3 regions of the Cellulosimicrobium sp. NPDC055967 genome follow, and region 2 is predicted to be linked to each of the others. Evidence: predicted binding sites of a transcription regulator. Region 2 holds the regulator's gene; each other region holds the start of a gene.
What was found. The regulator Rex, encoded in region 2, represses fermentation and respiration genes when NADH is low (regulators of the CRP and FNR family bind a similar motif). The targets are predictions, from matches to a motif close to CTTGTGAANNNNTTCACAAG.
Positions count from the first base shown of each region.

Region 1 (9,699 bases), on a different contig from region 2:
GGCGTCGTACTCGGGGGTGCGCAGGAACCGCACGATGCGCAGCTTGATGACGAAGTCGTCGATGATCTCCTGCGCCTCGGACTCCGTGATGCGGCCGGCCTCGAGGTCGCGGTCGATGAACACGTCGAGGAAGGTCGACGTGCGGCCGAGCGACATCGCGGCGCCGTTCTGCTCCTTCACCGCGGCGAGGTAGGCGAAGTAGAGCCACTGCACTGCCTCGCGGGCGGTGGTCGCCGGGCCCGAGATGTCGTAGCCGTACTCGGCGGCCATCTCCTTGAGCTCGCCGAGCGCGCGGATCTGCTCGGCGTGCTCCTCGCGCTCGCGCACGACCTGCTCGCTGAACGGCTGCGCGTCGAGGCCGAGCTTGTCGAGCTTCTTCGCGGCGATCAGCGCGTCGACCCCGTAGAGCGCGACGCGGCGGTAGTCGCCGATGATCCGGCCGCGGCCGTAGGCGTCGGGCAGGCCGGTGATGATGTGCGAGCTGCGGGCCGCGCGCACGTTCGGCGGGTAGACGTCGAACACGCCCTGGTTGTGGGTCTTGCGGTACTCGGTGAAGACCTTCTTCAGGGTCTCGTCGACCTCGTAGCCGTAGGTCTGCAGCGCGCCCTCGACCATGCGCCAGCCGCCGTTCGGCATGATCGCGCGCTTGAGCGGGGCATCGGTCTGCAGGCCGACGATCACCTCGTGCGCCTTGTCGATGTAGCCGGGCGCGTGCGCCGTGATCCCCGCGGGCGTGTGGGGGTCGACGTCGTAGATCCCCATCTCGCGCTCCTCGGGGAACATCGCGGACAGCGTGTCCCAGATCCCCGTCGTGCGCTCCGTGGGCCCGGCGAGGAACGACGCGTCGCCCGTGTACGGGCGGTAGTTGCGCTGGATGAAGTCGCGCACGTCGACCGTGTCGCGCCACGGGCCGTCGGTGAAGCCCTCCCACGCGGGGACGTGCGCGGTGTCGTGCTGCGCGTCGACGCCGCCCTCCACCGCACGGCCGCCGCTCGTCGTGCCGGGTGCCTCGGAAACGCTGGTCATCTGGACCTCCCTCGTGCCTGACGCGCGGGTCCGCGCGCCGGCCGGACCCGCCGGTCTCCCCGGCCTCGGGTGGAGGCCCTCGTGGGAGGTCCGACGGGCTCCTTCGCCACCTCCAGGCTAGGTTCACGCGGCGTCGCGCGGAGGGGTTTCGGGCCGTCCGGGGACCTAGGTCCCGAGCCGGGCGGGACCCCGCGGGAACCGCGGGATCTCGCCGTTTCCTCACCGCTTACACCCCGTCGCGACCACCTCTTGTGATGACCTTCACAAGCCCTCGGAAGCTGGCTGCGACCCCGGCAGCGCACCCCCGTGACGCACGACACGGACGCACGTCACACGCCCGCCCGACGTGGTCGCGGCTTCCGTGTGAGACTGCCCGGGTGAAGCGCACCGTAGGGGTCGAGGAAGAGTTCCTGCTCGTCGGCGACGACGGCCACCCGGTCGCCCGGGCCGCGGAGGCCCTGGAGGCGTCGGGGACCGACGAGAAGGGCGGCGGGACCGGCTCGCTCGAGTCGGAGTTCATGGAGGAGCAGCTCGAGACCGCGACCCACCCGCGGCGCGAGCTCGACGACCTCGCGACGGAGATCCGCGCGGGCCGGCAGCGCGCCCAGGAGGCCGCGGACCGCGTCGGCGCCCGGGTCGCCGCGCTCTCCACCTCGCCCCTGCCCTTCGAGGGCACCACCGTCTCGCGCCTGCGCTACCTCGAGGCCCGCGCCGCGTTCGGGCTCACGGCGCGCGAGCAGCTCACGAGCGGGTGCCACGTGCACGTCGCCGTCGCGGACGACACCGAGGGGGTCGCCGTCCTCGACCGCATCGGGCCGTGGCTCTCCACGCTCCTCGCGCTGAGCACCAACTCCCCGTTCTGGCAGGGCCAGGACAGCGGGTACGCCAGCTTCCGGTCCCAGGTCTGGTCCCGCTGGCCGACGTCGGGGCCCACCCGGGCGTTCGGCTCGCCCGAGGCGTACCGCGACGCGGTCGACACCCTCGTCGCGACCGGCACGATCCTCGACGAGAACATGGTCTACTTCGACGCCCGGCTGTCGTCGCGCTACCCGACGGTCGAGATCCGCGTCGCCGACGTGTGCCTCGACCCCGACACGGCGACGCTCCTCGCGGCCCTCAGCCGCGGCCTCGTCGAGACGGCGGCGCGCGAGGCCGCGGACGGCGTCGCGGCACCGGAGCTCCGCCCCGAGATCCTGCGGACCGCCTCGTGGCGCGCCGGGCGCTCGGGCCTCGAGGAGGACCTGGTCTCGCCGCTCACGTGGCGCCCCGCCCCGGCGCACGACGTCGTTGGGCTGCTCGTCGCGCACGTGCGGGACGCGCTCGTCGACGCGGGCGACCTCGACGCCGTGACGGAGCTCCTCGGACGCCTCTGGTCCGGCGGGAACGGCGCGCAGCGCCAGCGCGCGTGGCACGCAGCGTCCGGCGGGGATCTGCGCGCCGTCGTCGAGCAGGCCGTGGAGGTCACGCACTCCTGACGCCCCGGCCGCCGGCGCGCCGCTGACAGGACGCGCTGCGCGCTACGGCGCGGTGAGGGCCGCCTCGCGGGCGCGGGCGACGACGTCGTGCACGGTCGGTCCCAGGACGTCCGGCCGCGGGCCGTCCGCCCACGCGCGCCCGTGGGAGACCCAGCCGGTGCGGGTGCCGGCGGCCCGGCCCGCGGCGACGTCGGCGTGCGCCGCGTCCCCGACCATCCAGACCTCCGCACGGTCCACGTCGGTCGCGCCGACGCGCTCCAGCGCGATCTCGAGGAGCCGCGGGTCCGGCTTGTCCACGCCCTCCTCGCCGGACACGACGACGGCGTCGACGTGCACCCCGACCCGGCAGCGGGCGAGCTTGCCGCGCTGCTGGGCGGACGTCCCGTTCGTCACCACGACGACCACGTCGCCGTCGGCACGCAGCGCGTCGAGCAGGTCGAGCACGCCGTCGTACGCGCGCACGTGGTCGAGGATGCCGGCGCGGAAGCGGTCGACCGCGGTGGGCAGATCCTCGTCCCAGCCGAGGCGGTCGACGATGACGCGCGCCACCTCCGTCTTGACCGCGAACCCGCCCTGGTCGGCGGCGACGATCGCGGCGAGGTCGGAGGCGTCACGCCCGGCGCGCGCGACGGCGTCGGCCGCCCAGGCGGCGAACGCGGCGTCGCGGCCGACGAGCGTGTTGTCGAGGTCGAGGAGCCAGATCACGCCTGGACCCTAGCCCGGACGACCCGCGCGGCGCCGAGGCGTCCGCGGCGGGCGTCCGGGACGGTCAGCCGCGGGCGAGCGCCGCGAGCGCGTCCAGCACGTCGCGCGCGACGTCGGCCGGCGTGAGCCGGTACGCCGAGGCCACCTGGTCCCGGGTCGCGTGGTCGAGGAACTGCGCGGGCAGGCCGAGCGCGTGCACCGGCGTGCGGACGCCGCCCTCGAGCGAGCGCTGCGCGAGGAGCGCGCCCACGCCGCCGTCGGCGACGCCGTCCTCGACGCTCACGACGAGGTCGTGCTCGCCCGCGAGCTTGACGAGCGCGCTCGGCATCGGCAGGACCCACGTCGGCGACGCGACGGTGACGTCGACGCCGTGGGCCGTGAGCGACTCCGCCGCGTCGAGCGCGACGCGCGCCATGGACCCGGGGCCGACGAGCAGGACCCGAGCGCGGGGTGCCGCGCCCTGCGGGGCGGTCCTCGGCGCCTCGCCCGGCACGGCGAGCAGGTCCACGCCGTCCACGGTGTCGACGGCGGGCAGCGGGTCCCCGAGCGCCCCCTTGGGGTAGCGCACGACCGTCGGTGCGTCGTCCACGTCCACGGCCTCGCGCAGCGCCGTCCGCAGCGTCTCCTCGTCGCGCGGCGCGGCGAGCCGCAGGCCGGGCACGATGCGCAGCATCGCCATGTCCCACATGCCGTTGTGGCTCGCGCCGTCGTCGCCCGTGATGCCGGCACGGTCGAGCACGAACGTCACGCCGGCCTTGTGCAGGGCGACGTCCATGAGGACCTGGTCGAACGCGCGGTTGAGGAACGTCGCGTAGACGGCGACGACGGGGTGCAGGCCCGCGAACGCCATGCCCGCGGCGGACGTGGCGGCGTGCTGCTCGGCGATCCCGACGTCGAACGTGCGCTCGGGGAACGCCTGCGCGAACGGCTTGAGCCCCACGGGCTCGAGCATCGCCGCGGTGATCGCGACGACGTCGGACCGGCGCCGCCCGATCTGCACGATCTCGTCCGCGAAGACGCTCGTCCAGCCGAAGCGCGACGGCGCGACCGGCAGACCGGTCTCGGGGTGGATCTTCCCGACGGCGTGGAAGCGGTCGGCGACGTCCTGCTCGGCGGGCGTGTACCCGCGGCCCTTCTCGGTGATGGTGTGCACGATCACGGGCGCGCCGTACGCCTTGGCCCGGCGCAGCGCGTGCTCCATGGCCTCGACGTCGTGCCCGTCGACCGGGCCGACGTACTTGATGCCGAGGTCCTCGAACATCCCCTGCGGGGCGACGACGTCCTTGAGACCCTTCTTCAGGCCGTGCAGCCACTCGTAGGCGAACCGCCCCGGCGCGCCGGACCGGTTGAGGGTGCGTTTGCCCCACTGCAGGAAGCTCTCGTAGCCGTGCGTCGTGCGCAGCGTCGACAGGTGGTGCGCGAGGCCGCCGATCGTGGGCGAGTACGAGCGCCCGTTGTCGTTGACGACGACCACGAGCCGCCGGTCCTGGCTCTCCGCGATGTTGTTGAGCGCCTCCCAGGCCATGCCGCCCGTGAGCGCGCCGTCGCCGATGACCGCGACGACGTGCCGGTCGGTCAGGCCGCGCACGACGTTCGCCTTCGCGATGCCGTCGCCCCACGAGAGCGCGGTCGACGCGTGCGAGTTCTCGACGACGTCGTGGTCGGACTCGGCGCGCGACGGGTAGCCCGACATTCCGCCCTGCTTGCGCAGCGCCGAGAAGTCCTGGCGACCCGTGAGGAGCTTGTGCACGTAGGACTGGTGGCCCGTGTCGAACACGAACGTGTCGGTCGGCGACGAGAACACGCGGTGCATCGCGATCGTGAGCTCGACGACCCCGAGGTTCGGACCGAGGTGCCCGCCGGTGCGCGAGACCGAGTCGACGAGGAACGCACGGATCTCGCCGGCGAGCTCCCGCGTCTGCTCGAGGGTCAGCCGTTGCACGTCCTCGGGCGAGGTGATCGTGCCAAGCAGGCTCATGCAGATGCTCCGTTCCGTTCCCGTGCGACCAGCCCGACAACTCTAAAGCCTGTCGAACCTCCCCGCTGAGGTGTTCGGCAGCGTCCTTCTCGGACGTCCCTATGCCGCTGGCGCGGTGAGGGTTCCCACGTCATCCCGGCTGGTTTCGTCGACGCGAGGGCGTCGGCCAGAGCCGTCCGGTCGGTGGGCGTTGGTGACCTGGCCTCGTGCTTCGGGGTCCAGGACCTGGGAGTGGTGCTTCTCGCCCCAGGTGGCGAGGTTGACCGCGGCGTTCAGGTCGCGGTCGATGGTGTGCCCGCACGTGTCGCAGACGAAGACGCGGTCGGCGAGGGTGAGCGTCGTGGTGACGTCGCCGCAGGCCGAGCAGGTCTTCGAGGAGGGAAACCATCGATCCGCGACCAGGACCTGCCCGCCACGCCAGGACTGCTTGTAGGCGACCTGGCGGGCGAGCTCTCCCCAGGCCGCGTCCGAGATCGCTGCGGCGAGCCGGTGGTTGGCGAGCATGCCGGTGATGTTCAGATCCTCGATGACGAGCCGGTCGTGGGTCTTGACCAGCGCGCTGGAGACCTGGTGCAGGAAATGATGGCGGCGGGCGCGAACCCGCTCGTGGTGCCGAGCCAGCCGACGCACTGCGGAACGCCGTTTCGCCGAGCCCTTGACCTTCCGGGATACGGACTTCTGCAACCGGCGAGTGACCGACTGCGCGGCTCGTAACGCCTTGGGTGCCGTGCTTGCGCGCAGCACTTCGGCTCCGTCGCTGGTGGCAGCGACGACGGGCGCGTGCAGGCCGCGGTCCACGCCGACCCATCCACCGTGATCGGTGTCCTCATTCGGCAGGTGCCGGGCAGCAGGGTGCAGGTCGCTGGCCTCGACGTTCACGCTGATGCGCCACCGCCCGCCACGCCGCGACACGGTCACGAACAAGATCCGAGCCCTCCCCGCGGCGAGCATGCGGCGCAGCTTCCGGGTGTCGTCATGGACCTTGATCGCGCCGATCCCGGGCAGGGTGACCGAGCGCGGCCCAGCCTCACCGACGCGGATCGTGGACCGCTCACCGGTCTTCGTCCTCGAGGTCTTGTTGCGCATGCGGAACGAGCCACGCTCGTGGTTCTTCTTCTTGAACCGCGGATGCCCGACCGCCCGACCGGTCCGCTTGCCACGCCGGGAGTCGGTCCATGCCTTGAGCGCTCTGCCGAGGTCGACGACAGCTTCCTCGAAGACCTGCGCGCTCACCTCGGTCCGCCAGGCCAGGCCTGTGACTTCGGCCTCGACGACGCCCGAGCCATCGACGATGAACCGGCGACCGGCGGCCCCCGAGCGCTTCCACGCGTTGAACGCGTTGATCAGGTCAAACCCCGTCCACGGCACCGACACGATGCCGTCATCGGCATTCTCGGACGCGTCGCGGGCGCTCAGATGCAGGCGTAGGCCCTGATTGAACGCGAACCGCGCAGCACCCTCGTGCCTGGCCATGGCACGCGCTTGTTCCACGGTGGGCTCAACAACCCACTGGAACGTCGTATGCCGGGACACGACGAGCACGCTACCGCCGAGCACCGACAGGCTGGGGACCACGCCAAATCCCCGAGCCGGGAATCACGCCGACAGGTGGCACTTTCACGGCAACCAAGGCGGCCGAACGGAAGTCCGACGACACCCCGACCCACCCACGGACCCCGCGCCTGCGAGGGTTGCGCGATGCAAAGACCAAGCGCGCATGGAATGTCACTTCCGCCCTGCGGACATCGGGGGGCCGCGACCTCGTAGGATGGGGGGTATGCGCTTCCTGCCCGGCCAGTCCCCCGCGACCGACCTCACGTACGGCGACGTCTTCCTCGTCCCGTCGCGGTCCGAGGTCGCCTCGCGCTTCGACGTCGACCTCTCCTCCGCGGACGGGACGGGGACCACGATCCCCGTCGTCGTCGCGAACATGACCGCCGTCGCGGGCCGCCGCATGGCGGAGACGGTCTCGCGCCGCGGCGGCGTCGCGATCATCCCGCAGGACGTGCCGACCGACGTCGTCGCCGACGTGGTCGCCGACGTGAAGTCCAAGGACCCCGTCATCGAGACGCCCGTGGTGGTCGGCCCGCACGACACCGTCCACACGGCGCTCACCCTCATCGGCAAGCGCTCGCACGGTGCGGCGGTCGTCGTGGACGACGGCCGGCCCGTGGGCGTGGTCACGGAGGCCGACTGCGCCGACGTCGACCGCTTCACCCAGGTCCACCAGGTCATGACGACCGACCCCCTGGTCCTCGACGCGTCCGTCCTCGACGGCGGCCGCGCCGGGCTCGAGGCGGCCTACGACCAGCTCCACACCGCGCGCCTCAAGGTCGCGCCCGTGACGCGCGACGGGGCCCTCGTCGGCGTCCTCACGCGCAAGGGCGCGCTGCGCTCGTCCGTCTACGCGCCCGCGCTCGACGCGGCGGGCCGCCTGCGGGTCGGCGCCGCGGTCGGGATCAACGGCGACGTCGCGGCCAAGGCCAAGGAGCTCCTGGCGGCGGGCGTCGACGTGCTCGTCGTCGACACGGCGCACGGCCACCAGGCCAAGATGCTCCAGGCGCTCGACGCCGTCCGCTCGGTCGGTCCGGACGTCCCCGTGGTCGCGGGCAACGTCGTCACGGCCGACGGCGTGCGCGACCTCGTCGCCGCGGGCGCGGACATCGTCAAGGTGGGCGTCGGCCCGGGCGCGATGTGCACGACCCGCATGATGACGGCCGTCGGGCGACCGCAGTTCTCCGCCGTCCTCGAGTGCGCCGCCGCGGCGCGCGAGCTCGGCAAGCACGTCTGGGCCGACGGCGGCGTGCGCCACCCCCGCGACGTCGCCCTCGCGCTCGCCGCGGGCGCCTCGCAGGTGATGATCGGCTCGTGGTTCGCGGGCACGTACGAGTCGCCCGGCGACCTGCACGACGACGGCACCGGCCGGCTCTACAAGGAGAGCTTCGGCATGGCCTCGGCGCGGGCCGTGGCCGCGCGCACCGCGGGCGGCTCGCCGTTCGACCGCGCGCGCAAGGGGCTCTACGAGGAGGGCATCAGCTCGGGGCGCATGTTCCTCGACCCGCAGCGCCCGGGCGTTGAGGACCTCCTCGACCAGATCACGTCGGGGCTGCGCAGCTCCGCGACCTACGCGGGCGCGTCGAGCCTCGCGGAGTTCGCCGACCGCGCCGTCGTCGGGATCCAGTCCGCCGCGGGCTACGAGGAGGGCCGCCCGCTCCCGGTGAGCTGGTGACGAGCCGCGAGGCCGGGCGGGATCCTGCCGTGACGGCCCCTACCGATCCCCGGGCGTCCGCCGGTGCCGAGGCACTCGCGCGCGACCAGCTCGCCGCGCTCGCCGTGGACGGCGGGGCCTGGCCGTCGCCATGGCGGCTCGCGATCGGCTCGCTCGACGAGCGTGCCCGGCCCGCCGCCGTGCTCCTGCTGTTCGGCGCCCTCGACGCCGTGCCGTCCGAGCACCGGGCCCGCACCGTTCCGCGTGACCTGGACGTGCTCCTGCTCGCCCGCGCCGCGACGCTCGGCCACCACCCCGGCCAGGTGGCCTTCCCCGGCGGCCGGATCGACCCGGGGGACGACGGGCCGGTCGACGCCGCGCTGCGCGAGGCCGTGGAGGAGACGGGTCTCGACCGCTCGGGCGTCGACGTGCTCGGCACGCTCGGCGAGCTCCCCGTGCCCGTGAGCAACCACGTCGTCACCCCGGTGCTCGGGTGGTGGTCGCACCCGACACCCGTGCGCGCCGTCGACGCCGCGGAGTCCGCGCACGTCTTCCGCGTCCCGGTCGCGAACCTGCTCGACCCCGCCCGCCGTCGCACCGTGACCGTCCGGCGCGACCGCCGCGTGCACAAGAGCCCCGGGTTCCTCGTCGAGGCGGACGGGCGCGAGCACCTCGTCTGGGGGTTCACGGGCGGCATCCTCGACGCGCTGTTCGACCGGCTCGGCTGGACCGAGCCCTGGGACCGGACCCGCACGCTCGACGCCCCGCTCTGACCGGTCGACCCGGTCGCGGTCAGCTAGCCGGGCTCCTGTGCCGACGGCCCGGAGAGCCGCCGGCCGAACTCGGGGTCGTCCGTGAGCGTCGTGGAGGAGCGGCGCACGATCTCCTCGAGCACGTCGAGGTCGACGGCGTCGAGGTCCTTGACGTAGACGCAGCCCTTGCCGACCGAGTGGGGTCCCAGACGGTCCAGCAGCGCGGCGTGGGCGTCGACGCCGTCCATGAGGTACACGGTCGTCGCGGCCTTGCGCGGCGAGAATCCTGCCGCCGCCATGTCGCCCTCGCGACCGCCGGCGTAGCGGTAGTGGTAGGTGCCGAACCCGACGATCGACGAGCCCCACATCCGCGCGGGCTCCCCCGTGACCCGTCCCATCAGCTCGACGAGCCGGTACGCGTCGCGGCGCCGGACGGGGTGCTCCACCGCCGCGAGGAACGTCTCGACGTCCGCGCCGGTGGGCCGGGTCGTGTTCTCGCTCGCCATGCCCCAGTCTCTCGCGGCACGGCGGCGGCGCGCGAGATCGGCACGCCCG
Region 1 is NZ_JBHJYJ010000018.1:31,719-41,417, forward strand. It holds gene pflB (formate C-acetyltransferase) at 1-1,026, opposite strand, end outside; gene ACFC2L_RS17895 (glutamate--cysteine ligase) at 1,404-2,501, shown strand; gene ACFC2L_RS17900 (HAD family hydrolase) at 2,544-3,206, opposite strand; gene dxs (1-deoxy-D-xylulose-5-phosphate synthase) at 3,271-5,184, opposite strand; gene ACFC2L_RS17910 (RNA-guided endonuclease InsQ/TnpB family protein) at 5,284-6,759, opposite strand; gene ACFC2L_RS17915 (GuaB1 family IMP dehydrogenase-related protein) at 6,962-8,413, shown strand; gene ACFC2L_RS17920 (NUDIX hydrolase) at 8,443-9,165, shown strand; gene ACFC2L_RS17925 (DUF1801 domain-containing protein) at 9,189-9,650, opposite strand.
Region 1: the regulator Rex is predicted to act here: its motif matches at 1,275-1,294, upstream of pflB (formate C-acetyltransferase).

Region 2 (9,699 bases):
ACTCGTACATGTTGGCCCACGGCGTGCGACCGGCGGCGATCCCGCGCGTGACGATCGCGACGAGCAGCAGCGCCGTCCCGAGCCACGTCAGCGAGATCCCGATGTTCGCCGCCTTGCGCGACGGCGCGGGAGCCGCGACCGCGTCGGCCGACGCGTCGTCGGCGGTGCCGGACGCGTCCGGGCCGTACGGCGAGGCGGACGACGCGCCCGCGCCCGCGAGCACCTCGGCACGGTCGGCGTCCTGCACCCGGGCGTCGGCCCGCTCGCCGGCGCGCACGGTCGTCTGCTCGGCGTCCACGCGTCCGGCGAGGCGCGCGAGGTCGATCGCGAACGCCACGAGCGCCACGGTCAGCGCGGTCGCCGCGGCCCAGACGAGGTCCTGGCTCAGCTCGGCTACGGTCATCGGTCAGCCTTTCGTGCGCGGTCGCGCGGTCGGGTCCTGTGCGGGACGCGCGGTGGAGCGGGTGCGGTCGGCCGGTGCGCGTCCCGGCGACGAGGTGAGGTCACCCTCACCCGATGGTGCCACGCCCGGGAGCGCGGCGAGAAGCGAGTCCACCTCGCCCTGGAGCCCCGCGTCGTCCCCGCGAGCGAGGCCTGCGACGGCGACGACGGTGCGCCTGCGCGGGGCGTCGTCGCCCGCGCCGGGAACCTCCTCGCGCCAGGCGCGCACCCACACGCGGCGGCGCGGGGTGAACAGCGAGACGGCGAGGCCCGCGAGCGCGCCGAGCGAGAACACGAGCACCCACGTGAGCGACGGGTCGTGCCGCAGGTCGAGGGCGACGTAGCGCGGCAGCGAGTCGAACGTGATCGTGCCGAGGCCGTCGGGCAGGTCGACCGTCTCGCCCGGGGCGACGAGCAGCTTCACGCGCTCGCCGTCCTCGTCGACCGACGGCGTGAGGTCGTCCGTGTCGAGGCGGTAGACGTTCTGCGGCAGGCCCTCGTCGAGGCCGAGGTCGCCCCGGTAGACCTCGAGCACGAGCAGCGGGTTGATCGGCTGCGGGTACACCGACTCGGCGGTCTTGCCGTCCTCGCTGAGCTGGGCCGTCGGCAGGAAGTACCCGACGAGCCCGACCTGGTCGAGGCCGGACGACACGTCGGGCACCTTGATGACGCCGCGCGAGGTGTACATCGTGTCCTCGGGCAGGAACGGCACGCGGCCGGAGAACGCGACCTCGCCGTCGGCGTCGTGCACCGTGACCTCGGGCGCGAACCCGTTGCCCTGGAGGTAGATCTTGGCGCCGCCCGCGGTGAGCGGGTGGTTGACCTTGATGGTCTCCTCGTGGGACTCGCCGTCGGGGTCGCGCACGGTGACCGTCGCGGTGAAGTCGCGCGACTGCGCGAACGCGACGGAGTCCTGGGCGAACTCCGACTCGAACGCGTCGAGGGTCATCGAGAACGGGACGAGCGACGACGGCCGGAACCACGCGCCGTTCTCGAACGTGTCGTAGTCGACGACCGCGTTCGCGAACCCGCGTCCCTCGGTGACGATCGCCTGGCCGCGGTAGTGCAGGAGCTGGCCGGTCGCGACGGCGACCAGGAGGCCGACGAGCGAGAGGTGGAAGAGCAGGTTGCCCGTCTCGCGGACGTAGCCGCGCTCCGCGGACACCGTGCGCGCCGCGGGACGCGCGGCGGCGCGACCCCGCGCCGGGGCGGCCTCCTCGGCACCCGTGTCGACGCGGAACGTGGGCAGCAGGCGCAGCGGGCCACGCAGGTGGGTGCTCGCGGCCGCGACGACGTCGTCCGGCGACGCGTCGGTGACGGCGCGCGCCTGCGCGGGGAAGCGGTCGAAGCGCCGCGGCGTGCGCGGGGGGCGTGTGCGCAGCGCCTGCCAGTGCGCCCTGGTGCGCGGCAGGATGCAGCCGACGAGCGAGACGAACAGCAGGATGTAGATGGCCGAGAACCACACCGACGCGTAGACGTCGAAGAACCCGAGCCGGTCGAGCCACTCCCCCGTCGTCGGGTTCTCCTGGAGGTACCGCAGGACGGCCGCCGGGTCCTGGGGGCGCTGCGGCAGGACGGAGCCCGGCACCGCCGCGACCGCGAGCAGCATGAGGAGCATGAGCGCGACGCGCATGCTCGTGAGCTGGCGCCACGTCCAGCGCAGCGTGCCGCGCCACCCGAGCCTCGGGAGCGCCGGGCCGCCGTCGCCTCCCGCGCCGCCCCCGCCACCCGACGGCGTCCGGTCACCCGGGCCGTCGCCCGCGGAGAACGCGTCGTCGATGCCCTCGGGGCGGTAGCCCGTCGGCGTCGTCGGACGCTCGTCTGATCGCTCGGCCTGGCCGGTGGTCCGCTCGGTCATCTCACACCACCGTCACGTAGCCGTCGATCCAGCCCTGCATGGTCGACGTCCACGTCGTCCACAGGCCCGTGACCAGCGCGAGGCCGATGAGCACGAGCAGCCCGCCGCCGATCCGCATGATCGCGAGGCGGTGCCGCCGCAGGAAGCCGAGCATGCGCTGCGAGCTCTGGAGCCCGAGCGCGATGAGCAGGAACGGCACGCCGAGCCCGAGGCAGTAGGCGACCCCGAGGATCGCACCGCGCCCCGCGGAGGCCTCGTTCAGCGACAGCGACTGCACGGCGACGAGCGTCGGACCGAGGCACGGCGTCCAGCCGAGCCCGAACACGATGCCGAGCAGCGGTGCTCCCCACAGCCCGGCCTGGGGGCTCAGGTGCAGGCGCCGCTCGCGCTGGAGGAACGGGACCGCGCCCATGAAGGCGAGCCCCATGAGGATGACGACCACGCCGAGGACGCGCGTGATGACGTCCTCCCAGCGGACCAGGTGCACACCGATCGCGCCGGCCGCGACCATGAGCGCGACGAAGACCAGGGTGAACCCGGCGACGAAGAGCCCGACGCCAGCGAGCACGCGCCCGCGGCTCGGCGCGGCGACCCGGGTGGCCGTCGCCGTGCCCCCGGACGCGCCGCGCCCGCTCCCGGCGTTCGCCGCGGCCATGCCGGAGACGTAGCCGACGTACCCGGGCACGAGCGGCAGCACGCACGGCGACGCGAAGGAGACCAGCCCCGCCAGGATCGCCACCGGGACCGCGAGGAGCATGGAACCGCTCCAGACCGTCGCGGCGAACGTGTCGCCGACGCTCGTCGCGGCGGCGGCGGGGAGCGCGGCGGCCGGGACGGTGGCGGCGAGGGAGGCGAGGGTGACCACGGTCAGCCGGCCGCCTCGTCCTCGGCGAGCACGTCGTCGACGAGCGCGTTCAGGGTCGAGCCCTCGGCGAGCCCGATGACGCGCGCCGCGACGCGGCCGTCGCGGTCGAGCACGACCGTCGACGGCACGGCCTGGAGCGGGACGGTGCCGGAGAGCGCCGCGACGACCTCCCCGCTGCGGTCGTCGATCGACGGGTACGGCACCTCGAACCGGCGCTGGAACGCCTGCGCGGCGCCCGCCTCGTCGGTCGTGTTGATGCCGAGCACCTGCACGCCGTCGTCGGCGCGGTCGTTCGCCAGGGCCACGAGGTCGGGCGCCTCCGCCCGGCACGGCGCGCACGCCGCGTACCAGGTGTTGAGCACGACGACGTCGCCCAGCCAGGCGCTCGTGTCGACCGGCTCGCCCTCGTAGTCGGTGCCGGTGAGGGCGACGACGTCGCCCCGCTCGCCCGCGTCCCAGGTGCGGACCGAGCCGTCGCCGGAGACGTAGCCCTGCCCGACGACGTCGGTCGTCGCCCCGGACTCCTGGGCGCAGGCCGCGAGGCCGAGCGTCGCGGCGAGCACGACGCCCGCCGTGAGCGCGCGGCGGAGGGGCGGGAGGGCGCGCGCGGCACGCGCGCGCGAGCTGGCGGTCACAGCGGCATCACGGGAGGCACCCTGCCCGGGGATCCTGGACGCCACCTGGGAGACGTGACCTCCGCCACTCCCGAACGGGACGGTTCGGGCGTCCGGACGGCGCCGACGGGGCGGGACATGACCGACGTCACGCCCCCGCGACGGTCGCGGCGCCCGGGAGGAGGTCGGCGACCGGCTCGGAGTAGTGCAGGCCGACGAGGCGGTCGTCCTCGAAGTGCAGCGACGTGAGCGACGCGAGCGAGCACTGCCGCTTGCGCGGGTCGTGCCACAGGCGGCGGTTCTCGAAGCTCAGGCGCGTGAGCCACACGGGGAGCTGGTGGCTCACGAGGAGGGCCTCGTGGCCCGCGGCCTTGTCCCGGGCGTCGGCGACCGCGGCGCGCATGCGCGCGACCTGCTCGGTGTACGGCTCGCCCCACGACGGACGGAACGGGTTCCACAGGAAGCGCCAGTGCTGCGGGTGGCGCAGCGACCCGTCCCCGACGCCGAAGGTCATGCCCTCGAAGTGGTTCGCGGCCTCGATGAGCCGGTCGTCGGTGCCGAGCTCGAGCCCGAACGCCTCGGCGGCGGGCGTGGCCGTCTCCTGGGCGCGCTGGAGCGGCGACGCGACGACGACGGCGAGGTCCGCGCGCGGGCGCGACGCGCCGTCGGGCCCGGGCTCGCCCGCGAGGTGCGCGGCGACGCGGCGGGCCATCTCGTGGCCCCGCTCGGAGAGGTGGTAGCCGGGGATGCGGCCGTACAGGACGCCGTCGGGGTTGTGGACCTCGCCGTGGCGCAGGAGGTGGACGATGGTGGAGACCATGCGCACCAGTGTCCCGCACTCCCGGCCCTGACCGGCACCTGCGGGGCGGCGGCTCCCGGAGCGACCCGGGTCAGGAGTCGCGGTCGGCCTTGCACGCCTCGGCGACGGCCGCCATCGCCTCGCCGAGCGCCCGGAACTGCTCCGGCGTGAGCACGTCGACCATGAACCGGCGGACGGCGGCCACGTGCGCGGGCGCCGACGCCACGAGGACGCGGTAGCCCTCGGTCGTCATCTCGCAGTTGACCCCGCGGCGGTCGCCCGTGCTCGCCGAGCGCCGGACCAGGCCGCGCGCCTCCATGCGCGCCACGGTGTGGGTCACGCGGCTGCGGGACCGGGCGAGCCCGTCGGCGAGGGCGGACATCCGCAGCGTGTGGTCCGGGCTCTCCGAGAGCCGCACCAGCAGCTCGTACTCGTTGAGCGACACGTCCGACCGCTCCTCGTGGTCGCGCCCCAGCGACTCGATGAAGCGCACGGTCCCGTCGAGGTAGGCGCGCCACAGGCGCTGCTGCTCGGCGTCGAGCCAGCGCGGCTCCTCGCTCGCGCCCGCGGTGGTCCCGCGGGCGGTCGTCGTCAGCTGGTGGTCGACGTCGTTACTGGTCATGGGTCCTCGGGCGCTGGCGGACGGGGGCGGGTTCAGGGGTGGAACCTCGCCGAACATTGTTCCACCTCACCGGGAATAGACGGATCACCCCCTGCGGTTGATACGCTCGTACGAAGTTGAACCTTCAACCAAGTTCGGTCCCCCGGGACCCTCGACCCCTTCAGGAGCACCCATGGCCACGCCGCTGCCCGCCGGGCTCAACGCTGGTACCTACGCCCTCGACTCGTCCCACTCGCAGGCGGCCTTCACGGTCCGCCACGCCGGCATCTCCAAGGTGCGCGGCACGCTCGCCATCACGGCCGGCACCATCACCGTGGGCGACGACCTCGAGTCGACCTCCGTGACCGCCGAGCTCGACGCCGCGTCCGTGAGCACGGGCGACGCGAACCGCGACAACCACCTGCGCAGCGCGGACTTCTGGGACGCCGAGAACAAGCCGACGTGGACCTTCGCGTCGACCAGCATCTCCGGCGACGGCGACGACTTCGTCGTGGCGGGCGACCTGACCATCAACGGCGTCACCAAGCCGGTCGAGCTCGAGACCGAGTTCGCGGGCACCGCGACCGACCCGTTCGGCAACGCGCGCGCCGGGTTCGAGGCGACCACGGAGATCTCCCGCAAGGAGTTCGGCCTGACCTGGAACGCGGCGCTCGAGACCGGCGGCGTGCTCGTGGGCGACAAGATCAAGATCGCCCTCGACGTCTCGGCCATCAAGCAGGCCTGACGACCGACTCCCGGGACCCCCTTCCCGGGGCCCCCTTCCTCGGGACCCTTCCCGGAGCACTGCACCCACCGGCAGGGGTGCCGCCCCGAGGGGCCGCGTGCGCGAGCACGCGGCCCCTCGTCGTTCAGCGGTCCTGGGCCTCGGCGAGCGCGCGAGCCTGGGAGTGGAACGCGAGGATCTGCAGCTCGCTGCCGACGTCCACGCCGCGCACGTCGACGTCCGCGGGCACCTGGAGCGCGCGCGGCGCGAAGTTGAGGATCTCCCGCACGCCCGCCGCGACGACCCGGTCCGCGACGGACTGCGCGTGCGCCGCCGGCGTCGCGAGGACCACGATCGACACCTTCTCCCGCGCCACGACCTCCTCCAGCGCGTCGACGTGCTCGACGACGAGGCCCGCGGCCCGCGTGCCCACGACCTCCGGCGACGCGTCGAGGAGCGCCGCGACGTGGAAGCCCCGCTGCTCGTACCCCGAGTAGTTCGCGAGCGCGTGCCCCAGGTTGCCGATCCCGACGATCGCGATGCGGTGCTCGTCCACGAGCCCCAGCGCCTCGGTGATGTACTGCGCGAGCGAGTCGACGTCGTAGCCCACGCCGCGCGTGCCGAACGAGCCCAGGAACGACAGGTCCTTGCGGAGCTGCGCCGGACCGACGCCGGAGAGCTCGGCGAGCTCGACCGACGACGTCGTCGCGACGCCCCGCGCCACCAGGTCGCGCAGCGCCCGCAGGTAGGACGGGAGCCGCGCCACCGTCGCGCTCGGGATACCCGGCGCCGTCACCTCACCGACTACCTGCTCAGCCACCCGTCACCCCGTCGTCCTGGGACCGTCCTCGTCGACGGTCGCGCTCCACCGGGAGGAATCATCCCAGGTCCGCGCGCGCCGTCGAAATCCGACCCACCGCGCGCGCGAGCCGGCGGGCGTCCACCCGCCAGAACCCCTGCTGGACGCCGCCGACCGTCACGACCGGCACGTACTCGCCGTACTGCTCGCGCAGCGCCGGGTCCGCGCCCGGCGCGTCCACGTCCACCTCCGCCCACGCGACCCCCGCCTCGGCGCACACCGCCTCGACGACGGCCCGCGCGTCGTCGCACAGGTGGCACCCGGCGCGGCCGTAGAGGAGGACGGGAGGGGTCGGCGCGTCGGAGGTGCTCACGCCTCCCAGGGTACGAGGACGCGGCCCCGGGCCGGGCGGGAGACCCCCTAGAGTGGGGACATGGCGACGTCTTCCGGTCCGGGCCCCGTCCCGACCCCCGGGTCGACCGCCCCCGAGGACGCGCCCGACGCCGGCCGCACGCCATCGGCCCCCGCGCACCGCACCGCCGCGTTCTTCGACGTGGACAACACGATCATCCGCGGCGCGTCGTCGTTCCACCTCGCCCGCGCCCTGTACCAGCGGCAGTTCTTCTCGACGCTCGACATCGTGCGCTTCGCCGTGCACCAGGCGCGCTACCTCCTGTTCGGCGAGAACAAGCAGCAGATCGACCGCATCCGGTCGCGCGCGCTCGCCCTCATCGCGGGTCGCTCCGTCGCGGAGGTCACCGCGATCGGCGAGGAGGTCTACGACACCGTCCTCTCGCTGCGCATCTACCCCGGCACGCGTCGCCTGCTCGACGAGCACCTCGCCGCGGGCCACCAGGTGTGGCTCGTCTCCGCGACCCCGGTCGAGATCGGCGAGCTCATCGCCCGCCGCCTCGGCACGACCGGCGCCCTCGGCACCGTCGCGGAGCACGAGGAGGGCTTCTACACCGGCCGCCTCGTGGGCGACATGATGCACGGCCGCGCCAAGGCCGCCGGGGTGCGCGCCCTCGCCGAGCGCGAGGACATCGACCTCGACGCGTCCTACGCCTACGGCGACTCGCTCAACGACGTCACGATGATGGAGACGGTCGGCCACCCCTGCCCCATCAACCCCGACGCGCGGCTGCGCAGGCACGCGCAGGACGTCGGCTGGCCCATCCGCGAGTTCCGCGGCCGACGCCGCCGCGTCGCCCGCAGCAGCGTCCGCACCGCGAGCTGGGCCGGGGCCGCCTGGGCCGCCGCGCTCGTCCTGCGCTCCGTCCGCCGCGCCGTCGACCGCCGCATCGCCCGCCTCTGACCACCCGCTCCCCCCGAGCCGGCACCCTCGCCCCGCCAGGGTGGACCCTCGTCACGCGAGGTAGAGCCCTGGTCCGCAGAGGTAGAGCCCTGGTCACGCGAGGTAGAGCCCTGGTCGCGTGACCGTCGGAGACGCGTCGAGCCCGGTCCCTCGGGAGGGGCCGGGCTCGACGACGGGTCGGCGCGTCAGGACGCGCGCGACGTCACTTCTTGTTGCGACGCTGGTGACGCGTCTTGCGAAGCAGCTTGCGGTGCTTCTTCTTGGCCATGCGCTTGCGGCGCTTCTTGATGACGGAGCCCATACGGTCCTCGCAATGCTCGAGCGGCGTGTCGGTCGGCGACCGGTCGACCGGCCGCGTGTGGTCCACGGTTGATCGGGGCGCCCCGGCGACCACGAGGGCGCCGCGAGCCGACCAACACGAGAGAAATCCGCCCCCTAGACTACCTGCTCGCGCTCGTGCCCCGGTACGCCGCGCGCCGCGCGGGCTCGCACGACGCCACCGCCACCGGGGCGGGGCGACCGCGTCAGTCGAAGTGCGGGTCGAGGCCGAGCAGCGGGAAGACGGCGCGGCGCGTGGCCGCGACGGCGCGATCGACGTCGTCGTCCGGGTCGTAGCCGCTGCTCCAGCGCCGCACGTCGACGGGCGGACCGAAGGCGAGCGGAGCGTCGAACCCGGCGACCTCGGCGACACGGGCGCGCCACTCCTCGGGGAGCGGCTCGCCCGCCGTCACCGGCCGGTGCACGACCTCCCCCACGACCGCCGTCCACACGAGCGGCACGACGCGCGCGATCGCGTACCCGCCGCCGCCGAGCGCGAGCCAGCGGCCGCCGGTGAGCTCGTGCGCGAGGTCGTGCACCTGGGCGAGCGCCGTCCGCTGGGCGTCCACGGAGACGTCGAGGTCGGAGAGCGGGTCCTCGCCGTGCGCGTCGCACCCGTGCTGGGTGACGAGGACCTCGGGCCGGAACGCCCGCAGCACCGGCGGCACGACGGCGTCGACCGCCCGCAGCCAGCGCGCGCCGTCCGTGCGGCGCGGGAGCCCGACGTTGACCGCCGTGCCCTCGGCGCCCGCGCCCCCGACGTCGGTCGGGTGCCCCGTGCCGGGGAAGAGCGTCGTCCCGCTCTGGTGGACGGACACGGTGAGGACGCGCGGGTCGTCCCAGAACGCCTCCTCCACGCCGTCGCCGTGGTGGGCGTCGAGGTCGACGTACGCGACGCGCGCGACGCCGTCGTCCAGGAGGCGTCGGATCGCGACGGCCGCGTCGTTGTAGACGCAGAAGCCCGACGCCGCGCCGGCCTTCGCGTGGTGCATGCCTCCCGCGACGTTCACCGCGTGCCCGACGCGCCCCGCGGCGATCTCCCCCGCCGCCTCGTAGGAGCCCGCGACGATCCGGGCCGCGGCCTCGTGCATCCCCGGGAAGACCGGGTCGTCCTCGGTGCCGAGACCACGGGCCGGGTCGGGGGTCCCGTGCTCCGACGCCGCGCGCACGGCCGCGACGTACGCCGGCTCGTGCACGAGGCCGAGCACGTCGTCGCTCGCGGGCTCCGGTCCGACGACGCGGGGCGCACCTGGAGCCGCCCCGTCGCCGTCGAGCAGGCCCAGCGCGCGCACCAGGCCCATCGTCAGGTCGAGCCGGGCCGGGGACATGGGGTGCCCGGGACCGAAGTCGTACCCGAGGAGCTCG
Region 2 is NZ_JBHJYJ010000001.1:165,047-174,745, forward strand. It holds gene ccsB (c-type cytochrome biogenesis protein CcsB) at 1-403, opposite strand, end outside; gene ACFC2L_RS00795 (cytochrome c biogenesis protein ResB) at 407-2,299, opposite strand; gene ACFC2L_RS00800 (cytochrome c biogenesis CcdA family protein) at 2,301-3,056, opposite strand; gene ACFC2L_RS00805 (TlpA family protein disulfide reductase) at 3,167-3,799, opposite strand; gene ACFC2L_RS00810 (histidine phosphatase family protein) at 3,927-4,598, opposite strand; gene ACFC2L_RS00815 (MarR family winged helix-turn-helix transcriptional regulator) at 4,669-5,199, opposite strand; gene ACFC2L_RS00820 (YceI family protein) at 5,372-5,923, shown strand; gene ACFC2L_RS00825 (redox-sensing transcriptional repressor Rex) at 6,048-6,722, opposite strand; gene ACFC2L_RS00830 (glutaredoxin family protein) at 6,781-7,074, opposite strand; gene ACFC2L_RS00835 (HAD family hydrolase) at 7,135-8,016, shown strand; gene ACFC2L_RS00840 (30S ribosomal protein bS22) at 8,219-8,317, opposite strand; gene ACFC2L_RS00845 (acetoin utilization protein AcuC) at 8,541-9,699, opposite strand, start outside.

Region 3 (9,699 bases), on a different contig from region 2:
CCTCGGCGAGGAGGGCGTCCTACGTCCGGAGGTCGCGGAGGTGTTCGACCTCGCCGACGCCGCCGACGCGCACCGCGCGAGCCAGTCCGGCCACGTGCGCGGCAAGGTCGTCGTCCGGGTCTGAACCCCGCGAGATCGACGCCGTCAGGCGTCCGGCAGCTCGCGCAGCGGCGACGTGAGGTCGCCGCCCGCGTCCCCCGTGTTCACGGTCCCCCGGCGCTCGACGAGCACCGCGGAGGTCTCGACGTCGGCCCGCGGGCGGTGCTCGACGCCGCGTGGCACGACGAACAGGTCGTGCGGCCCCAGCACGACCGCACGCTCGACGCCGTCCTCGCGCAGGTCGATCGTCAGCTCGCCCGCGAGCACGAGGAACAGCTCGTCGGTCTCGGGGTGGTCGTGCCAGACGAACTCGCCCAGCACCTTGACCACCTTGACGTCCTCGTCGTCGAGGCTCGCGACCCGGTGCGGCTGCCAGTGCCCGTCGAACGCGTCGAGGGCGGCGAAGAGGTTGCGCACGTCGGTCATGTGCCCACCCTGCCACTCCCCCCGCGCAGCGCGAGATCGACCCGCACGTCCGAGATCGACCTTCAGAGGGTCGACGTCGGAGCTCTCGGGTCGATCTCGCGGGTGGGCGGTGCCACGCTGGCACCATGAGCAGCACCGACGCCGCACGTCCGGGGGGCGCGTTCGGCCCCGAGGTCTACGCCGCCCGCCGCGAGCGCGCGGCTGCGCACGCCCGTGAGGCCGGCCTCGCGGGGCTGCTCGTCTCGCCCGGCCCGGACCTCGCCTACTTCACCGGCTACGCGCCGCCGGACACCGAGCGCCTCACGCTGCTCGTCCTCCCCACGGGCGAGCCGGGCGCACGGACCGGCGCGTCCGTCGTCGTGCCGCTGCTCGAGCGGGGCGACCTGGCCTCGGCCCCGGGCGCGGACGGGCTCGACGTCGTGACCTGGCGGGACGGCGACGACGAGCACGCCGCCGCCGCGCGGCTCCTCGACGGGACCGGCACCTACGCCGTCTCGGACTCGACGTGGGCCCTGCACGTGCTCGGTCTCCAGCGAGCCCTCCCGGACGCGCGGTTCACCGCGTTCACCGACGCCGTCCCGACGCTGCGCGCCGTCAAGGACGCGCAGGAGGTCGAGCGCCTCGCCGCGGCAGGCGCCGCCGCCGACGCGGCGTTCACCCAGGTCCGCGAGGTCGCGTTCGCGGGCCGGCGCGAGCGGGACGTCGCCGCCGACCTCGACCGGTTCCTGCGCGAGCACGGGCACGAGCAGGTCGACTTCACGCTCGTGTGCGCCGGCCCGAACGGCGCCGACCCGCACCACGACGCGGGCGACCGGGTCATCGAGCCGGGCGACCTCGTCGTGCTCGACTTCGGCGGGCTGCGCCACGGGTACGGCTCCGACACGACGCGCACGGTCCTCGTCGAGGGCGGCACCGACGACGCCCTGGCAGCACAGCAGCGCGAGGTCTACGACGTCGTCCGCCGCGCCCAGCAGGCGGGGGTCGACGCGGTGCGTCCGGGCGCGACGTGCCAGGACGTCGACCGCGCCGCGCGCGCCGTCATCACCGACGCGGGCTACGGCGAGTTCTTCGTGCACCGCACGGGGCACGGCATCGGCACCACGACCCACGAGCCGCCGTACATGGTCGAGGGCGAGGACCGGCCGATCGAGCCCGGCATGTGCTTCTCCGTCGAGCCGGGCGTCTACCTGCCCGGCCGCTTCGGCGTGCGGATCGAGGACATCGTCGTCGCGTTCCCGCCCGACGTGCCCGACGGCGCACGCCGCCTCAACACCTCGACGCACGACCTCCAGACCGTCCGGTGAGAGACCCGGCGCGCTGGCCCGCCTACAACGCGGCCCAGCGCGGGCGGCCCGTGCGTGACCTGTGCCGCCGGGTCCTCGACCTCGCGGGTCCGGGCGACCGGCGCCTCGCGCTCGACCTGGGCTGCGGGGCGGGCGTCGAGACGGCCGCGATGCTCGACGCCGGGTGGCGCGTCGTCGCGCTCGACCCGGCCCCGGGGACGGGAGACCTGGTGCGCGACGCCGTCCGGCCGGGCGACCGCACCCGGCTCGCCGTGCACGAGGCCGGCTTCGCAGACGTCTCCACCCTGGTCGACCCCGCGTCCGTAGGCCTCGTTCATGCGAGCTACTCGCTCCCGCACGTGCCCCGCCCGGCGTTCGACGACGCCTGGTGGCAGGTCCGCAGCGCACTCTCCCCGGGCGGGTGGCTCGCCGTCGACCTGTTCGGCGACCGCGACTCGTGGGCGGGCGCACCGGACGAGACCTTCCTGACCCGCGCCGAGGTGGGCGGCCTGCTCGCCGGGCTGGACGTCGTCGTGCTCGACGAGGTCGAGGAGGACGGCGAGGCGTTCAGCGGGCCCAAGCACTGGCACACGTACGCCGTGGTCGCCCGCGCACCCGGCTGAGCCCGCGTCGCTCAGCCGAGCGCGTCCGCGGTCGCGCGCACCTTCTCGTTGCGGATGCCGACCCAGCTCAGCGCGCCGCCGAGGACGAGCAGCGCGGCGGTGACGACGAGCGAGCGGTGGAAGCCATCGAGGTCGAGCACGCCGCCGACGATCACGCCCGCGAACGCGATGACGACGAGCCCTGCGACGCGGGACACCGCGTTGTTGACCGCCGAGCCGATGCCGGCGTCGGCCGCGGGGATCGAGCCGAGGATGGCGGACGTGAGGGGCGCGACGGTCATCGCAAGGCCGAGGCCGAAGAGCACGAGGCCGGGCAGGACCTGGGTGACGTAGACGGCGTCGTCGGTCGTCGTGAGCAGGAGCAGGTAGCCGGCCCCGCCGACGAGCGGCCCGACCGTCATGAACAGGCGCGGACCGTACCGGCCCGCGAGCGCCCCGAACCGCGTGGACAGCGCGAGGAGCACGAGGGTCACCGGGAGCTGCGCGAGCCCGGCGGCGGTCGCGCTGTACCCGCCGACCTGCTGGAGGAACAGCGTGACGACGAACCCGCCGAAGTAGAGCGCCCCGTAGATGGCGGCGGTCGCGAGGTTGCCCCAGGCGAAGTTGCGCACGCGGAACAGGCGCGGCGGGAGCATGGGGTCGGGGGCGCGCCGCTCCCACCAGACGAACACCACGAGGCACGCGACGCCGACGACGCACGGCCCCCACACCACCGGGCTCGCCCACCCGAACCGCCCCTGCTCGATGAGCGCGAACACGGTGCCCGCGAGCCCGACGGCGGCGAGCGTCGCCCCGGCGACGTCGATGTGCCGTCGCCCGTCTGGGCCACCCGCGGCGCCCGGCTCCTCCGCCGCCGACCGCGGCACGCCGCGCAGCAGCCACAGCGTCACCGCGACGGGGAGCACGTTGATCCAGAACACCCAGCGCCACGAGATGGTGTCGATGAGGATCCCGCCGAGCAGCGGCCCCACGAGCGACGCCGTGCTGGTCCACGCGGTCCAGGAGCCGATCGCGCGGGACTGCCGCTCGCCGTCGAACGTCGAGATGATCATGGCGAGCGAGCTGGGCACGAGCAGGGCGCCCGCGACGCCCTGGAGCCCGCGCGCCACCACGAGGAAGAGCCCGTCGGGGGCGAGCGCGCACGCGACCGACGTCACCGCGAAGCCGACGAGGCCGATCGCCATGACGCGGCGCCGGCCGTGGACGTCGGACAGCGAGCCCGCCAGGAGGATGAGCGCGCCGAGCGTGATCATGTAGGCGTCGACGACCCACTGCTGCAGCGCCAGACCCGTGACCGGGCCGGTGGTCAGCTCGGCGGAGATCGCGGGCAGCGCGACGTTGACCACCGAGCCGTCCAGGAACGACACGAACGACGCGAGGACCGCGACCACCAGCACCCGCTGCTGCACCGTCACCGACCCACCGTACGACTCCGCTCTCATGCCGTCCCGACCGAGCGGGGCGGCACGGCGTGACGCGTGGGGAGCAGCTGGCGACCGCTCGACACCATACCTAGAGGTAGGTATGGTACGGAGCATGACGACGACCACCGCCCGCGCGCGCCTCGTCGCCGCCGCGCAGGAGCTGTTCTGGGCCCAGGGCGTCGGCGCGACCAGCCCGCGCGAGGTCCTCGCCGCGAGCGGCGTGGGCCAGGGCAGCCTCTACCACCACTTCCCCACCAAGCACGACCTCGCGGCGGCCGCCGTGCACGCCACGACGACGGCCGGCCTCGACGCCGCGCACCGCGACCTCGACGCGGGCGGATCGGCCGTCGAACGCCTCGTCCGCTACCTCGAGCGGCCGCGGCCCGCGCTCGCCGGCTGCAAGGTCGGGCGGCTCGTGAGCGACCAGGCCGTCATGGACGACGCCACGCTGGCGGCGGAAGTCCGGGCCTACTTCCGCGGGCTCGTCGACCTGGCCGCCGCCGTCCTGGCGGACGACGGGGTGCCCGACGACGCCGCCCGCGACCGCGCGCTCGCGGCCGTCGCCGTCGTGCAGGGCGGGTACGTCCTCGCGCGCGCCCTCGACGACCCCGACGCGATGACCGCGGCGGCCCGCGGGTTCGTCGCGCTCCTGGACCCTCGACCCGCCGACCCGCCGGAGGACGCATGACTGCCGCACCCGACCGCCCGTCCCTGCGCGAGCGCCTGCGCGCGCTGCCGGTGCTCGGCGCCGAGCTCCCCGGCCTCGACGTCGACGCGGCGCCCGACGAGCCGAGCACGCTCTTCGTCGAGTGGCTCGAGGAGGCGATCGACGCCGGCCTGCCGGCACCGCACGCCGCGACCCTCTCGACCGCCGACGCGAGCGGCCGGGTCGACGCCCGGACGCTGATCCTCAAGGACGTCGACGGCGACGGCTGGCTCTTCGCCACCCGCGCCGACTCGCCCAAGGGCCTGGCGCTCGCGCAAAACCCGAACGCCGCGCTGACGTTCTTCTGGCGCGAGCTCGGCCGCCAGGTGCGGGTGCGCGGTCCGGTGGTCCCGCTCGGCCCCGACGCGTCCGCCGCCGACTTCCGCGCCCGCTCCGACTTCTCCCGTGCGACCGCGCTCGCCGGGCCGCAGAGCGCCCCGCTCGCGTCGCGGGACGCCTACCGGACCGCGTGGGACGCGGCGCTCGCGCGGGTCCGCGCCGAGCCCGACGTCGTCCTCGACGCCTGGACGGCGTACGCGCTGGAGCCCACGAGCGTCGAGTTCTGGGCGTCCTCGCCCGAGGGCCAGACCCGACTCCGCTACACCGCACGACCCGACGCCGGAACCGACGAACGCCTCCCCTGGACGAAGGAGCTCCTGTGGCCCTGACCGGAACCAGCCCGCTCGCCCTCCCCGACGTCGAGGACGTGCGCCACGACGCCCGGTCCGCGCTCGCCGCCGTCACCGCCGCGACGCGCGCCCTCGACGACGACGCCCTCGCCGGCTCCTCGGACCTCCCCGGCTGGTCGCGCAGCCACGTGCTCGCGCACGTCACGGCGATCGGCGAGGCGATGGCCCGCCAGGCGGAGCGCGCCGCGCGCGACGAGCTCGTCGAGGTGTACGACGGCGGAGCCGCCGGCCGCGAGGCCGGCATCCAGGCGGGTGCCCGCCGGTCCGTCGCCGAGCACGTCGCCGCGCTCGAGTCGCTCGCCGAGCGCCTCGACGCCGCGTGGCCCGCTCCCGGGTCGTCCGGGTGGGACGCCCCCGTGACCTACCGCGACGGGACCGTCGCCGACGCGCTCGTCGCATGGTGGCGCGAGTCCCGCATCCACGCCGTGGACCTCGACGCCGGGATCGGCCTCGACACCTGGCCGCGCGCGCTCGGCCTCCACCTCCTCGACTTCCTCGGGGTCCGCCTCACGGACGACGTCGTGGTCGAGGTCGCGAGCGAGCCCACCGCGCTCGGGGTGGGTCCGGGCGGCCTTCGCCTCGCCGCCGAACCCGGGGTCTCTCCCGACTCGGAGACTCCCGTGGGGAGCGACCCCGGGTTCGACGCGCGAGCCGGTGTCGTCGTCCGGGGTCGCCTCACCGACGTCGCCGCCTGGCTCGCGGGCCGCGCCCCCGACGCCGAACCCCTCGCCTTCCGCTCCGGCGAACGGGTCACCCTCCCCGACATCGGCCCCTGGCCCTCCCCGTACTCGCCGCCGCGGTAGACCCGCGGTGCGGTTCGGCGCGTGGTCTGGTCTCGGGCACGAGCCGAACCCGCCGCTCAGCCGTCGACGCTTCTGAGCACTCCGCGGCCTTGCTCTACCTCGGCGGACGGGGCCCCGGGGTGTGGGTGAGACGTCCGGCCTGTGCCGGTCGGGACGTTCGTCCCGGGAAAGTGTGACGCACGCCCGTGATGGAACGCACACTTAGTGCACTCTTTCACAAGCGTAGAATCGGAGCGTGTCGAGTCGAGCGAGCAACCCCGCAAGCAGCGCAGACCAGATCGACGTAGCACTCATCGGCGGTGGCATCATGAGCGCCACGCTGGGAGCCCTCCTCAAGGTCCTGGAACCCTCCTGGACCGTGCGCATCTACGAGCGTCTGGACGCCGTGGCGCAGGAGTCGTCGAACCCGTGGAACAACGCCGGGACCGGCCATGCCGCCCTGTGCGAGCTGAACTACACGCCGGAGAAGGCGGACGGCTCGATCGACATCACCAAGGCGGTGAAGATCAACGAGCAGTTCGAGGTGTCGCGCGAGTTCTGGCACCACCTGCTGACGACGGGCGCGCTCCCGCAGCCCGCGAGCTTCATCTCCCGCACGCCGCACATGACCTTCGTGCGCGGCGCGAAGAACGTCGACTACCTGCGCCGCCGGTTCGAGACGCTGCGCCAGCACCCGCTGTTCAGCGAGCTCGAGTTCAGCGACGACCCCGCCGTGATCGCCGAGTGGGCCCCGCTCCTCGTCGCCGAGCGCGACGGTGACGAGCCGGTCGCGGCGACGCGCGCGACGAGCGGCACGGACGTCGACTTTGGCGCCCTCACGCAGCAGCTCGTCGACCACCTCGTCTCGCAGGGCACGCAGCTCTACCTCGAGCACGAGGTCAAGAACCTCAAGAAGACGAAGGACGGTCGCTGGCGCCTGACGGTCAAGGACCGTTCGTGGAACGCCCCGAAGCGCCGCTCCACGGTCGAGGCCCGGTTCGTGTTCGTCGGCGCCGGAGGCGGCGCCCTGCCGCTGCTCCAGGCCGCGGGCATCCCGGAGGCCAAGGGCTACGGCGGCTTCCCCATCAGCGGCGAGTTCCTGCGCACCGACAGCCCCGAGTTCGTCGCGCAGCACCAGGCCAAGGTCTACGGCAAGGCAGACGTCGGCTCGCCGCCCATGTCCGTCCCGCACCTGGACACGCGCGTCGTCGACGGCAAGACGTACCTGATGTTCGGCCCGTACGCGGGGTTCAGCCCCAAGTTCCTCAAGAAGGGCAAGTACCTGGGCCTGCTCACGTCGCTGCGCCTGCACAACATCGGCTCGATGCTCGGCGCCGGGCTCAAGAACATGGACCTCACCCAGTACCTGGTGGGCCAGCTCCTGGCGAGCCCGGAGACCAAGTTCACCGCCCTCCAGGCCTTCATGCCGACGGCGCACCCCAAGGACTGGGAGACGATCACCGCGGGCCAGCGCGTCCAGGTGATCAAGAAGGACGAGGACGGCAAGGGTGTCCTGGAGTTCGGCACCGAGGTCATCGCCGCGGGCGACGGCTCCATCGCGGGCCTGCTCGGCGCCTCTCCGGGCGCGTCGACCGCGGTCCCCGCGATGATCGACCTGCTGGAGCGCTGCTTCCCCGCCCGCTTCACCAAGTGGCGCCCCGAGCTCGCGACGATGATCCCGAGCCTCGGCCACGCCCCTTGGGAGGCCGAGGAGCTCGAGGGTCTCGACCAGCTCACCGGCGGCGCGGACGTCGACGCGGTCGGCTCGCGCGCCTGACCTCGACCTGACGTCCCTCCCCCGACGACGGCCCGGACCTCCACGAGGTCCGGGCCGTCGCGTCTCTCTCGCCGCGTCTCGGTCGTCGCATCTCTGTCGCGGCGTCTCTGCAGCCGCCTCCCTGCCGTCCTGGCCGTCTCGCGTCCGCCGTCGTGCGTCCGCCGGCGTGCGTCCGCCGCGGGCACCGACCAGGTCAGCGCGGGAGCGGCACGCGCCGCGCCGCGCTCGGCGGACGCCGGGACGACGTCGGCGGCTCAGGGAGCGTCGCCGGCGCCGGGAGCGCACCCCGGACGCCGTCGCGCACGGCGGGGTTCGGGACGACGCGTCGCAGCACGAGCTCGGCCGCGACCTCGTGCGGGTCGACGGGCGCGCCCGACGCACCCTGCGCGCCTTGCGCCTCCGGGCGGGAGGCCGCTGCCCGCAGGTCGGCGTCGAGGCGCTCCGCGTCCCGGTCCCACCGCTCGCCCTGGACCGCCCGGTCGCCCCACGCGCCGGCACCCGGCCATGCGCCGTCGGACCCCGCGGGGAACCACGGCCACGCGCGGTCCTCGCGCCGCACCGCGAGCGCCCCGACGGTCGGGCCGACGACGAGGAGAAGAACCATCACACCCCAGAAGATGTCCATGCCCCCACCCTTCCGCCGGGCGGCACCGCCGACGAGTGGCAGGACTGACACCTCTCGACAAGATCCCGCCACGGGCGTAGCGTGCCGTGCATGGTGCACTCCGTCGCGACCGTCGTGTGCGACGGCCTGGCCCCGTTCGAGTTCGGCGTCGTGTGCGAGGTGTTCGGCCTCGACCGCAGCGAGGACGGCGTCCCGCCGTTCGACTTCCGCGTGTGCGGTCCGGTCGCCGGGTCGCCCGTCCGCACCTCGGTCGGCGCGCAGGTCGTCCCCGACCACGGGCTCGACGCGACGGACGACGCCGACCTCCTCATCGTCCCGGCGATCCGCATCGGCTCGCACTACCCGCCCGAGGTGCTGGACGCGGTCCGGCGCGCGTCCGAGCGCGGCGCGCTGCTGCTGAGCGTGTGCTCGGGGGTCTTCCTCCTCGCCGCGGCCGGGGTGATCGAGGGCCGGCGGGTCACGACCCACTGGATGCACGCCGACGAGCTGCGCCGCCGGTACCCGAGCCTCGACATCGACCCGGACGTCCTGTTCGTCGACGACGGCAACCTCGTCACGAGCGCCGGGACCGCCGCGGGGATCGACGCGTGCCTGCACCTCGTGCGGCGCGAGCTCGGGGCCAAGGCCGCGAACACGATCGCGCGGCGCATGGTCGTGCCGCCCCAGCGCGAGGGCGGGCAGCGGCAGTTCATCGAGCGCCCGGTCCCCGAGTGCGCGGAGGACTCGTTCGCCGAGCTGCTGGAGTGGATGACCGAGCACCTCGACGAGCCGCTCACGGTGCGGGACCTGGCGCTCCGGGCCCACACCTCGGAGCGCACGTTCGCGCGCTCGTTCGTCGCCCAGACGGGCACGACGCCGCTCGCGTGGCTCACGTCGCAGCGCGTGGGGCACGCGCAGTCCCTCCTCGAGGAGTCGACGCTGGACCTCGAGGAGGTCGCGCGGCGCTGCGGGTTCGGGTCGGCGGCGCTCCTGCGCCACCACTTCCGGCGCGCGGTCGGCATCACGCCCACGGAGTACCGCCAGACTTTCCGCTTCGCCGCCTGACCTCGCCGCGCCGGTCGGCTCCTTCGCGAGTCCTTCACCTGCCCTGCGTGTGCGAGCAACCTACGGTCCCGTAGGGTAGAGCCATCTGCACCACGAGCACCCGCTCACCTCCGCGGCTGGGAAGTCGACACCGACACCCCGCGAGGACACATGACCTCTGCCGCAGTGCGCCCGGGCTTCCGGGCCACCCGCCCCCGCACCGACGAGCCGGGCGCCGTCAC
Region 3 is NZ_JBHJYJ010000022.1:20,435-30,133, reverse strand. It holds gene ACFC2L_RS19160 (NADP-dependent oxidoreductase) at 1-124, shown strand, start outside; gene ACFC2L_RS19155 (cupin domain-containing protein) at 145-525, opposite strand; gene ACFC2L_RS19150 (M24 family metallopeptidase) at 651-1,829, shown strand; gene ACFC2L_RS19145 (class I SAM-dependent methyltransferase) at 1,826-2,431, shown strand; gene ACFC2L_RS19140 (MFS transporter) at 2,443-3,846, opposite strand; gene ACFC2L_RS19135 (TetR/AcrR family transcriptional regulator) at 3,968-4,543, shown strand; gene ACFC2L_RS19130 (pyridoxal 5'-phosphate synthase) at 4,540-5,229, shown strand; gene ACFC2L_RS19125 (maleylpyruvate isomerase family mycothiol-dependent enzyme) at 5,220-6,053, shown strand; gene mqo (malate dehydrogenase (quinone)) at 6,289-7,809, shown strand; gene ACFC2L_RS19115 (hypothetical protein) at 8,003-8,434, opposite strand; gene ACFC2L_RS19110 (helix-turn-helix domain-containing protein) at 8,525-9,478, shown strand; gene ACFC2L_RS19105 (fatty acid desaturase family protein) at 9,629-9,699, shown strand, end outside.
Region 3: the regulator Rex is predicted to act here: its motif matches at 6,255-6,274, upstream of mqo (malate dehydrogenase (quinone)).